Regions from separate parts of the Paenibacillus sp. FSL R5-0701 genome, predicted to be linked through region 2. Evidence: predicted binding sites of a transcription regulator. Region 2 holds the regulator's gene; each other region holds the start of a gene.
The links. The regulator LexA, encoded in region 2, represses DNA repair genes until DNA is damaged. The targets are predictions, from matches to a motif close to CGAACATATGTTCG.
Positions count from the first base shown of each region.

Region 1: a site for LexA is predicted at 2,097-2,110, ahead of recA (recombinase RecA). Genes of this name have one in related genera too.
Region 3: a site for LexA is predicted at 2,200-2,213, ahead of addB (helicase-exonuclease AddAB subunit AddB). Genes of this name have one in related genera too.

Region 1 covers NZ_CP150230.1:2,533,280-2,537,572, reverse strand. Annotated here, with positions in the region: gene MKZ13_RS11800 (regulatory protein RecX) at 1-680, opposite strand, end outside; gene recA (recombinase RecA) at 963-2,027, opposite strand; gene MKZ13_RS11790 (competence/damage-inducible protein A) at 2,271-3,527, opposite strand; gene pgsA (CDP-diacylglycerol--glycerol-3-phosphate 3-phosphatidyltransferase) at 3,635-4,222, opposite strand.
Region 2 covers NZ_CP150230.1:4,146,145-4,150,437, reverse strand. Annotated here, with positions in the region: gene MKZ13_RS18255 (aldehyde dehydrogenase) at 45-1,346, shown strand; gene lexA (transcriptional repressor LexA) at 1,452-2,078, opposite strand; gene MKZ13_RS18245 (LysM peptidoglycan-binding domain-containing protein) at 2,376-2,753, shown strand; gene MKZ13_RS18240 (DUF896 domain-containing protein) at 2,849-3,058, shown strand; gene MKZ13_RS18235 (hypothetical protein) at 3,184-3,693, shown strand; gene MKZ13_RS18230 (HAD family hydrolase) at 3,722-4,293, shown strand, end outside.
Region 3 covers NZ_CP150230.1:4,902,454-4,906,746, forward strand. Annotated here, with positions in the region: gene addB (helicase-exonuclease AddAB subunit AddB) at 1-2,135, opposite strand, end outside; gene MKZ13_RS21685 (class I SAM-dependent rRNA methyltransferase) at 2,368-3,744, opposite strand.

The DNA of each region.
Region 1 (4,293 bases), 1.6 Mb from region 2:
AAACAATTCACGACCTTGCGCACCATATCCATTGAAAAACCACGTCTCATTAGGAAGGGAAGCGTTTTATTTTTCTTCTCTTTGACGTCCCCTTTGACCTGATTCCATTTTTTGCGTCCTGCACTCAAGGCAGTCTCAAATTCCGCATCTGTACTGATCCCTTCTAGTGCCTCAACAATGAGATCATTGGCAATGCCCTTTTGACGCAGCTCTTGCCTTATCCACAGTTTTCCCTTCCGCTTGCCCTCCATACGCTGTCTTGTCCATTCCTTCGCAAATAGATCGTCATCCACCAGGTTCTCCCGCTCAAGCCGATCCAGCGCCTCTTCAATCAAAGGTGCAGCAAACTCCTTCTGACGAAGTTTCTGACTTAATTCATGGCGCGTACGTGGCTTATGCTCCAAAAAACGCAGAGACTGTGCATACGTCCGCTGTCGCTCGTCAGCTACAATGATTTCCTCCAGATCCTTCTTCATAAACATATTACCTTGAGTCATCCTGTATTTAATCATCACATCTTCAAGAACCGTAATGGAGTGGATGCCAAAAGTGATTCGATAACGAGCTTGCCTGCTCTTCGTTCGTTCTACACGTGTAATAATAAGTTCTTCGTTGTCCGGAAATTGGGATAGGCCGTCCTGTTCTGCTTCTTCATATAAATCCTCGTCATGTTGATCCATTCTGGTCTCCCCTTTCATAACAATTTCATTCTGACTACGCCAAGCACATCTTCACATAAGACATAGAACACTAATAATACAAAAGACCGGGAGCGCAGCCCGGCCTTTATCTCCACAGTTAGCGTGCCAACAGCCCCTGTCCATTGGGACAGGGGCTGTTGGACAGCACGAGTACCCCACTACAATCCATTATCCAGATTGATCCAAGCTCAATCAGATAAGTTTACGGAGTCCAGTGGGGAACACCCTCAGGATCCTCCCTACAAGGGAGGTTTTGAGAGATTACTCGTTGATTTCAAACAATTCTTGTTCTTCTGCTGCTTCTTTTTGTTGCTCTTCACTCGTTGGCGCAGGAACTGCAGTAACCAAGTTACTGGCTACACGAATTTTTTGTTCAATGATGTCAGCAATATCTTTATGCTCTTTCATGAACTGCTTGGCGTTCTCACGACCTTGTCCTAAACGCTCGCCTTCGTAGGAGTACCATGCACCACTTTTATTAACGATGTCCAGCTCTGTACCAATGTCAATGATACTGCCTTCTCTCGAAATACCCTCGCCATACATGATATCCACTTCCGCTTGTTTAAACGGAGGTGCCACTTTGTTTTTCACAACTTTAATACGAGTACGGTTACCAATCATGTCATTGCCTGATTTGATACTCTCAATACGACGCACATCCAGACGTACTGTGGAATAAAACTTCAGAGCACGACCACCAGGTGTTGTTTCCGGGTTACCAAACATAACGCCGACTTTCTCACGAAGCTGGTTAATGAAGATTGCGATTGTTTTGGATTTGCTGATTGCACCAGACAGTTTACGCAGCGCCTGAGACATCAAACGCGCTTGCAAACCAACGTGTGAATCACCCATTTCGCCTTCAATCTCTGCTTTTGGAACCAATGCGGCTACAGAGTCAATAACGACGATATCTACTGCACCACTGCGTACAAGAGCTTCTGCAATTTCCAGCCCTTGCTCACCCGTATCTGGCTGAGACAGAAGCAATTCATCAATATTAACCCCAAGTTTGCTTGCGTATTGTGGGTCAAGAGCATGCTCGGCATCGATAAATGCAGCTTGTCCACCCGCTCTTTGTACTTCAGCGATAGCATGCAATGCTACGGTTGTTTTACCAGAGGATTCGGGTCCATATATTTCAACAATACGGCCTTTAGGCAAGCCGCCTGTTCCTAATGCAATATCCAAAGCCAAGGAACCGCTGGGAATAATTTCCACATTCATATGAGTGGACTCACCCAGTTTCATGATGGATCCTTTACCAAATTGCTTCTCTATTTGACGGAGCGCCATATCAAGCGCGGCACGACGGTCTGACAATAAGCTCACACCCTTTACTGTTTATAAGATAATAATACCTTGTTTTAACACGTTTGCCAAGCTTTTTTTCGAACATACATTCGTTTTTTTTGTAAAGGCCGAGGCGCCTCTTCCTCAAGGAAACTTTCCATTAAACAGAAAAAAGAACCGTAAACAAGGCTTTAAAGCCTAATTCTACGGTTCTTCCGTCTTCCTTAATTATACTTGCTTGGAACTGTAAATGCAATTGAAGCTATTAACTAATCAATCCATCGCCACAAGTTTTTGCCATAAGCGATAAAGAATCGCTTTGGCTGAACGAATGCGAACCGTCTCACGATTACCATTAATACGTAGCTCATGAATTTCCGTCTCTTTTCCACGTTCGGCAAGAGCGATGAAGACAAGTCCGGGTGGTTTGCGTTCCGAATATCCCGGTCCAGCTACACCGGTAACAGCCAGGCCAAAATCAGCATCGCCAATCATGCGGATCTGCTCAGCAAGTACTTTTGCAACCTCAGGACTTACCGCCCCAGGTGCATCTTCACCTTCCAGATAATCATGAGGCACATTCAGCAACTTTTCTTTAATTTCATTGGAGTAACAAACAATTCCACCTTTGAGCATTGACGCACTTCCGGGTACAGAGGTCAGACTTTGCATGACAAGCCCTCCTGTACAGCTCTCAGCAGCGCTGAGCGTCAGCCCCATGTCAGACATCATGGTTACAATCGTGTACTCTATAGGCACATCCTCGTTCGCGTAGAGATGTTCTGTCAAACGCTCCCGAATCTGAACCTCCATCGCATCCAGCTTCAGCTTCGCCTCTCCCTCACTCGCAGCCTTTGTGGAGACACGTACCGTAACTTCGCCTTCGCTCGCGTAAGGAGCAATCGTAGGGTCTGTCTGCGCGTCAATCAGATCCAGAAGTCGATCTTCAAGAGCAGATTCACCAATACCTGCGAATTTGAGCATTCGGGAATAGATCGGCATCTCTTCTGTGAGTACATGCTGGAACAGCCAAGGTTTGACTTCTTGTTCAAACATTGGAATCAGCTCTTTAGGTGGTCCAGGCATCACAACATAATATTTGTCATTGTCAGAAATCGCATTTCCTGCCGCAAGGCCTGTTTCGTTGGCCAGAGGTGTTCCGCCATCAATAACGATCGCCTGACGTCGGTTATTCTCTGTCATGTCCACATTACGATCTCTGAAAAAGCTCTCAATTTTGTCCATAGCCATTCGATCTGTATGCAGTTTCCGGTTAAGAACAGCTGCGAGCGCATCCTTGGTCAGATCATCTTGGGTAGGTCCGATGCCACCGGAAAATAAAATAACGTCTGCACGGCTCTGCGCAATGCGAATAGCTTCACTAAGCCGGTTCAGGTTATCCCCAACCACCGTTTGGAAATATACATCGATCCCCATCGCAGCCAATTCACGGGATAGGTATCTGGCATTGGTATTGACGATTTGTCCAAGCAGTAGCTCTGTGCCAACTGCAATGATTTCTGCCTTCATTGAGCATCCTCCTGTACACGTGGTGAGTGATCAAAGGGCAATAGGATAATTTCCTATTGCCCCTGACCCAATGCTTCCTTCATGATTACCCATTTAAGAACAAACCATTATGCTTTTGTAAAATGAAGCAGGTTTTTGTTTTTGATAAAGTAATCGATACCCGACCAGATGGTAATAAGCGCTGCTGCCCATACCGCGATAATATCGACGTGAATACCCGTGTATGAAAACGGGAAATTGTTCAACAGCAACAGCACAATCGCCACAATCTGCACTACAGTCTTCAGCTTGCCCCAAGCACTGGCGGCAACAACCGAACCATCCAGCAATGCAATTTGACGCAAGCCGGTAACTGCAAATTCACGACTAATAATCACAACTGCAATCCAGGAATCCAGCTTGCCCATCTCCACAAGCGAGATCAAAACTGCAGTAACCAGCAGCTTGTCTGCGAGTGGATCGAGCAGTTTCCCCAGATTGGTAACCATGTTATTTTTCCGCGCAAGGTATCCGTCAATTCCATCTGTGCTTGCGGCGATGATAAAAATAACAGCAGCAATCAGTTGATTATACGGAAGCGACAAGCTTCCAAGCTGCAACGGCTCTGGATAAAATGGAAAATCCACGAGCAGGAACACCATCAAAAAAGGGATTAAGCAAATTCGTGCAAGCGTAATCCGGTTGGGTAAATTCACAAGACGCCCTCCCTCATATCCTCCATTACTCCAAACAATCATCATAATCCCGTTATCATCATCCGGAACAT
Region 2 (4,293 bases):
ATTTTGAGCAATTTAATTTTAAATAATTAATTGGAGATGTTAATATGGATCAGGCAAAACAACTTGTGACAGAACAACGTACATTTTTTTATACAGGACAAACTAAAAATATCGAATATCGGATTAATGCGCTTCAACAGCTTAGAAAAGGAATTGAAAAGTATCAGCAACGGATTCAAGATGCACTTCGGGCGGATCTGAACAAATCTGAGGCGGAAGCTTACGGTTCCGAGATTCGCATTGTTTTGGGTGAACTGGATTTTGCATTAGAACACCTGCAGGAATGGGCTGCACCAAAACAAGTCCCAACCAATTCGGCTATGCCGGATGGGGTGAGCACCATTTACCTTGAACCATACGGGGTGGCTCTTATAATTGCACCTTGGAACTATCCTTTCCAACTGGCCTTTGGTCCACTGATTGGAGCAATTGCAGCCGGTAACTGTGCAGTTATCAAACCTTCTGAATTAACACCAGCCGTATCTCGTCTGACGTATGATCTGATTAAGGAGATCTTCCCTGAGGAGTATATTGCCGTTATGGAAGGTGAAGTTGAGGAAAGCACAGCATTGTTGAAAGAGAAATTTGATTATATTTTCTTCACAGGTAGCACAGGTGTTGGTCGCATTGTTATGAAGGCAGCTGCGGAGCACTTGACTCCTGTAACTCTTGAGTTGGGTGGTAAGAGTCCTGCTATTGTCCATAACGATGCAGATCTGAAGCTGGTGGCCCAGCGGATTGTTCGTGGTAAGTTCCTGAATGCAGGCCAAACTTGCGTTGCTCCGGATTATTTGCTTGTACATGAACAAGTTCGTGATGAATTGATTGATCTGATTGGCGCAGAGATTAAAGATAAATTTGGGGATGAAGTATTACAGAACGCTGATTTTCCGCACATTGTCAATGCGCGTAACTTTGATCGGTTGTCGGGTTTCCTCACAGCTGGCAAAACTCTGATTGGTGGGCGTTCTGTACGTGAGCAGTTGCTTATTGAGCCAACGGTAATTGGAGATGTGAACTGGGAATCAGCTGTCATGCAAGAAGAGATCTTCGGTCCGATTCTTCCTGTATTTACGTACAGTGACCTGAATCCTATGCTGGATGAGATTGTTCGTCGGCCAAAACCATTGGCACTATATCTCTTCACACAGGATGAGCAGCTGCAGGATCAGGTTCTGAATCAAGTATCCTTCGGTGGGGGATGTATTAATGATACACTTTCTCATATGACTTCACACTACCTCCCGTTTGGTGGTGTAGGAGAGAGCGGTATGGGCTCATATCACGGACAACAGAGCTTTGATGTGTTCTCGCATCACAAGAGTGTTCTGAAACGCAGTGAATAATTAACCGCTAAAATAACATAAACATGAAAAAAAGAGGTTGTCCTGTTCATCAGGGCAACCTCTTTCATATTTCCTTACATCTAGTTTTGTTACTCAAGTTAAATATTAATGAATATCTCGGAAAAGGCCAATGACTTTACCCAGAATACTAACGTGTTTCAAACGTAAAGGTTCAAAGGTCGCATTCTCCGGTTGAAGGCGAATATGATCTTTCTCTTTATAGAACGTTTTCACTGTAGCTTCATCGTCTTCAGTCATTGCAACGACGATATCACCGTTATCAGCAGTTTGCTGTTGACGGACAATAACGTAATCTCCATTAACGATTCCAGCTTCCACCATACTATCTCCCACTACTGAAAGCATAAACACTTTCTGTTCGCCTACATAATGTGTAGGAAGAGGGAAGTAGTCTTCAATGTTCTCGGTTGCAGTGATTGGAACCCCAGCTGTAACCTTACCAACGACAGGAATACGTGCAACGCTATGAGCAAATTGATGAGAATGCTCAGACTCTTCCTGGCTCAAAAGCTCAATGGCTCTTGGCTTGGTAGGGTCGCGTCGGATCAAACCTTTTTTCTCCAAACGATCCAAATGTCCATGTACTGTTGAGCTGGAAGCAAGTCCAACCGCTTCACCAATTTCCCGTACGGAAGGAGGATACCCCTTCAACCGGACTTCATTTCGTATAAACTCCAGAATAGCCTGCTGCCTGCTGGATATCTTCGACATACCGTATCAACCCCATTTTAGTAACGTTTGGGAAAATTATAACATAGAACCTCCGTTCGTACAAACATAAGTTCTAAATAAAATAGCATTAAATCAGTGTTTTTTAACTTATAGAACAGAAATTGTCCAAAAGTCAGAGCATAATACTGCAAATGTTTTGCAAAAGTACTTGAAATAAGATATTGCTCCTTCTAAAAAAGAAGCGAACAATTGTTCTAAAAATCTATTGAACAAAACAAGTGTTCGTGTTATATTGATTTCAACATATAGGAACAAACGTTTGGAGGCGGGTATTTAATGAGATATTCTACTTATCAAAGCATTTATGAACCAATGAATTCGGAACTGGTGAAGTCTAACATAGGGAACTACAAGAAGGTTTTAGCGCGTTTCAAGATTTCTTCATGGATGTTAAAGGTAGCCATTACCTCTATGATTATATTTATTGGATGCAGCACTGTTTTAACTGTATTTGCCGGCAATGAGAATGATGTTCTGCCTGGAGGAAAGATAGCTGTTTCACAAGGGGAAACATTATGGAGTATTTCTTTAGAACATAAACCGACGAATATGGATACACGTATTTATATAGAAGCAATTAAGAAAGTGAATCAACTTCATACGACTTCCATCCAAGTGGGACAAGTTCTAGCTCTACCACAATTTGCAGAATAAAATGCACATCAATGTGTGTTAACGCGTGTCAACTTGACAAGCAGCCTTTATAATGGCAAAGTTAATATGACTTTGTATTTTTGGAGGGGACAAGCTTGGATATAGATAGTCTGGTAGCACGCATTAACGAATTGGCTCGTAAGCAAAAGTCCACTGGATTGTCGGAGGAAGAACGTGCCGAACGTGCCGAGCTAAGAGAGATTTATTTGAGTAATATTCGCAGTAATTTCAGACAACAACTGGATACCATTGAGATTGTTGATGATGAGAATGACAAAGGCCACCAAGGCAAACTCAAACACTAACGAAACCTAATGATATCATTATGATATTTAGGTTTCTTCCTGTTATTTTGAGTGTGCAATTTATAGGGGGAAATGTCGGTTTGCAATTATGTAAGCCGATACAAAGACACATAAGGGGGATTCTCATGTCGCGTTCGTTCGAGAGAACGGTTAAGAAAAATTCCAAGCAGTTAAATCAGCAACGCAAAAAAAGTGGTCAACCAATCACAGGTACACCAGGCGAAGAAGTCTTTAAGGGACGCAGCCTTTTGTTCCCTATATTTTTGATTGGTCTCGCCTTTTTGTATCTGTTTATGAGCACGTTCCTTGTGCAAGCTCCGATGACAACCTGGGACTGGGTGACGATGCTGCTTTACGTATTTTTGGCAGTCATCTTCATGCTTCGTCGTCCATACATCAAGATTAGCAGTAATCGGATTATAACGACGAAGGGTAATCGTGAACGTTCAATTGGGGTTGACGATATCGTCAAATTCAGAATCGAACCAGGTACAGTTGTTATCGAACATAACAGTCGCGGGAAAAGATGGGTGTTTACCAAGTTATTGAACCGTTACGATACAGATGCGATTGCAGAACGTTTGCTGAAGTTTGCAAAAGCACACCAGATCACCGTGGAAACCGTCGATAAGTAATTATTGCATAAAGGGGTAGATGATCGGAATGGCGTTAAAAGCGATTTTGTTCGACCTAGATGATACTTTATTATGGGATGAGCGTAGTGTTCGAGAAGCTTTTCATGAGACTTGTCTAATCGCAGCGAAAGAGACTGGGGTTAAACCAGAAGAACTTGAAGAAGCTGTTCGTAATGAGGCACGTGGACTGTATGAATCATATGAAACCTTTTCTTTTACTAAAATGATTGGAATCAATCCGTTTGAAGGCCTATGGGCTAACTTTACTGGTGGGGATCAGCCTGAGTTCCGTCAGTTGGAACAGCTTGCTCCAGTTTACCGTAAAGAATCCTGGCGTCGTGGCTTGTTGAAATTGGGTATAGATCGGGAAGATCTTGCTGAACAACTGGCCGCACAGTTTGGAGTAGAACGGAGATCCAGACCACATGTATACGAAGAAACGATGGATACCTTGCGTCAATTACAAGGAAAGTACAAACTGTTGTTGTTAACGAACGGTTGTCCTGCTTTGCAACAAGAGAAGTTGGATGGTGTACCTGAATTGACTCCTTTCTTTGATGAGATTATTATCTCGGGTAACTTCGGAAAAGGAAAACCGGA
Region 3 (4,293 bases), 760 kb from region 2:
GCTTCTTCAGAGTTCGCAACCGGTGGTTGAGCGAGTAATGGCTGTTCTTGTAAACCAAACATCTTCCGTACATGGCGGACAATCTCGGAAGGAAACAGTGCTTTCCCCTCATCATCAGCAACCGGGTAACTCAGCCACAACTGGCTGCTTGCGGCTGTAAGTGCCGTATAGATCAGGAAACGTTCATCCAGCATCTGCCTTGTTGCACCTGGTCCAAGCGCCATGCCACGTTCCGTCAGTAACGCTCTCTCCAGTTCCGTTAATAAGCCATCATCCTGAGGTACGGCGGGTAATTCACCATCAACGGCGCCAAGGATAAATACGTATTTGATGTCCTGAAGTCGTGTACGGTCCATGGAACCCACCAAAACCTGATCAAGTGCCGGTGGTACCAGACCCAGCTTCAGTTCCGTCAATCCGGTCTCGATCATCCCGGCAAACAGCGTGATATCCAGCCGTTCATTCCCCATCATATCGACCATCTGATCCAATAAATCCAGCACAGCTCCCCACATCTGCCGATGTTCTCTCGAACGTTCGGGGTCCCCCTGAGCTTTAGCTTCAGCAGACATATTCTCCAGCTTCCATGGAATCTCAGCATCTTCCAGCAGTCTGTATAGTGCCTCGCACTGGGCTTTGGCTGTCTTTGCCTTTTTCATTCGTTTCTCAAAAACACCCAAGGAATCTGTAATGACCGTTCGGCAGTTCTCCATTAAAGAAAGCATCTGGTCCCGTCCTCGACTACGGCCATCCTGACCGTTGTCTTCCAGCGACAGGCTTGGTACATACTTCCATGGTTTGCCGTCGGTCCAGCGATACCCGTGAATACCACAAGCCAGTACATAATTCTCAAGCTGGTCCATATCTTCACGAGTGATGGAACCATCACGCGGAAGCAGCAGATCCGTTTTGACACAGCGAAATACATCCTCGTAACGCCAGTGGCGACGAACAATATCCAATGCGGAACGGATAAACTCGGATAATGGATGATGAAGTTCATTTCTTCTGCGGTCCAGAAAGACGGGTACGTCATAATCCCTGAATAGAGGTTCAGCTATATCGGCGTAGGTATCCAACTGACGAACAAGTACCGCCATATCCCGATAACGCGCACCTTCGTTTTGCGCCAAACGCCGCATCTCACGCAGTGCCCCCTCCATCTCAGCTCGTCGGTTCTCCGCTGCAACCAGTCGGATTCCGGAATCAAGGCCTTCACTTTTCCAACGAATTCGCCGGTCGAAACCAGCCTCCAGATGAGCAAGTCCCGGACGATCCTTGTATCTCGGTGGAATCTCCGAATCTAGCACGGTTATATCGCTCGGTATACCCAGTTCGTCAGCCATCCCTTTCAGGCGCGCATAGGCACTTGCCGTGGGATAGAACAGTTCCAGTTCCCCAGGCAGTGCGCCGTGATCATAAGGACGATCCAATGTCAGTGCAATCGTCACGGAAGAGGACTGCAACATCAGTCGACCAATCACACTCATCTCCTGTGGTGTGAATCCCTGAAAACCATCAATCCAGATCTGGGCATCCTGCAGCAATGCACTTTCCGACAAACGATCTGTCAGCTCAGTCAACGTGTCTTCATCATCAATATATAAATGGGTCAGTTCCTGTTCATAGTCACGATATATCAGATTCAAGTCATGCAACTTGTCCTCCAGAATCGGCGAAGTGGATGAGGTATTCTCTCCAGACAGCCCGTCTTCCAGCAATGATGGATCAACTTCATAACGTTTAAATTCACTATATAACTCATTTAATTCGCCTATAAAACCCAGCTGGCTGCCGGATGCACCAAACAGCTTCAATTCTTCCTTACGGCGCTGGATTACTTTGTAGAGCAGCATCTTTTTGCCTTCGGCTCCGATCGGAATACGAGCAGAACCGCCTGCTTCCTGCATTACGCGATAGGCTAGACGGCGAAAGCCCAGCACTTCTGCACGCATCGTACCTTTAATTGCTCCAGAAGACACCAACGCTTGCTCTGTTCGAAAGGAACTCTGTTCTGGAACGAGTAAAATCAAAGGTTTACCTTGCGGTTCTTGTTGAAGCAAGGTTGTAATTTCCCGGGTAATCAGCGAGCTTTTGCCGCTGCCTGCCCGGCCAATAACAAAACGAACGGACATGTCTAATCCTCCAAACTACACGTACAAGATTTTAATTCCCAGTATAACATATTTGACTTGGTTCGGAACATACGTTTGCCACTATCCGGTAAAAACGGAGATCATCTCCGTTAACACAGCCAAACAGCAAAAAGCCCGCAGCTATCACACTGTGGACTTTTTGCCAAAAGTATCATTTATTTAAACTTCACTTTATCTCACGAGAAATTAAAAAAAGTAAAACGAGACTCTTCTAATTCTTTTTACTGCGCACTTCGAAAATAGCAAATTTCAGGTAATGTCCTTCATCCACGCCCAAAATTTGCGGGTGGTCCTTACCTGCTGCCTTCCAGTCAATTAGACGCAGCACTTTGCCTGCATCTTCGGCTGCATCGGCAATCGTATCCAGGAAAAGGTCAGGACGCATGTGATACGAACAGCTGGCTGTTACCAAATATCCGCCCTCATTGACCAGTTTCATTCCTTGCAGGTTGATATCCTTATATCCACGGCATGCACCTTTGACTGCTGATTTCGTTTTGGCAAATGCAGGAGGATCAAGGATGACCACATCAAATGTTTTACCGCCAGCTGCAAGCGCTTTGGATGTATCCACTTTCTGTTCGCCTGCACGTGCACGTGCGGTACGTTCATCCAGCCCTTTCACTTGTTCACGCAAGTACTGGAATGCATCAGCAACTACGAATTCGACCCGGTCGGTGAAACCGTTAAGCTCCACATTTGTTCGTGCACTCTCAATGGCATGTTCCGAAATATCTAGACAAGTCACTTTCTTGGCTCCATACTTGCAAGCATTCAACGTAAAGCTTCCCGTGTGTGAGAAACACTCCAGTACGGTGGCACCGTCCCAATAAGGGAATGTAACTACCTTACCGCTTTTATTCACAGGCAACATCTGCTGTGTGCCATCCTGCTCGGTCGTTTGTAGTGTGATTCCACTCTTGTAGCCCCAACCCTTCATGAGCGGTTCGATCGCTGCACGATTCTCGCGTTGGTCGAAGAAGTAACCTGTCTTCTGCCCTTCCACGATATCCACTTTAATGAGTAGTCCATTCTCTGTAACCGTGACATGTCTTGGGCAATCTCCGTACAGTGGACCTTTGGTCTGCTCCAAACCTTCCAGTTCACGAATCGAGACATCACTGCGCTCATATATGCCTTCCGGCTGCATTACTTCAATGAGTGCCTGTACGATGGCTTCACGGCAACGTTCCATGCCAAGTGTAAGCAACTGTACAACGAGGATGCTGCCGAATCGGTCAACGATCAAGCCTGGTAGAAAATCAGCTTCGCCGTAAACGAGGCGGTATGCCTCTCCATCCTGGATAAAACGTTCCCGATGACGCAAGCAATCGCGGAAACGCGCTGCAAAAAACGCGGTGTCCATCTGTTCGGACTCAAGCGGTTGATACGCTACAACTCTTACAGTGATCTGAGATGCGGGATTGTAATATCCTGTCGCCAGATAGCGACCTTGATGATTCAATATATTGACCAGATCTCCCGGCTCCGGGTTTCCGTCAACAGAGGCAATTTCATTGTTAAATATCCATGGATGTGCATGTTCAAGCCGCTTTTTGCGACTGCGTTCGAGTGTAACTGATGGCAAGGTAGATCCACTTCTTTCATAGTTAGTTGAAAACTAGGTTTGGTGCAAAGGAGACGCTACGGCGACGAATTGTTCCTCTGATCGCTGTTATCCCCAGATTTTTTTGAACTCCCTTTTCTCAAAGGGAAAATCCGGGGATAAAGGCGAGCGCTTCGCTTCTTCGGTAACAATTTCGTCTTCTTCGCTGCGTTTGCACGAATCACCGTATCTTTCGAATTGGGGTGGGGCAGTTGAGAGCATGTTGGCGCTAAGCTGTTACTTTAAGCGCTGTATCAGTGACACTACAGCGACGAATTGTTCCTCTGATCGCTGTTATCCCCAGATTTTTTTTGATTCCCTTTCTTAAAGGGAAAACCCGGGGATAAAGGCGAGCGCTTCGCTTCTTCGGCAACAATTTCGTCTTCTTCGCTACGTTTGCACGAATCACCGTATCTTTCGAATTGAGGGGCCGATAATTTAGGTCGCTTCCCTCTGAATTCCTTTAGGCTTGTCATGGTTGTCTTTTCTTACTCATAGGATGAGTTAAGGAACCCGGACGGAAGGAATGAT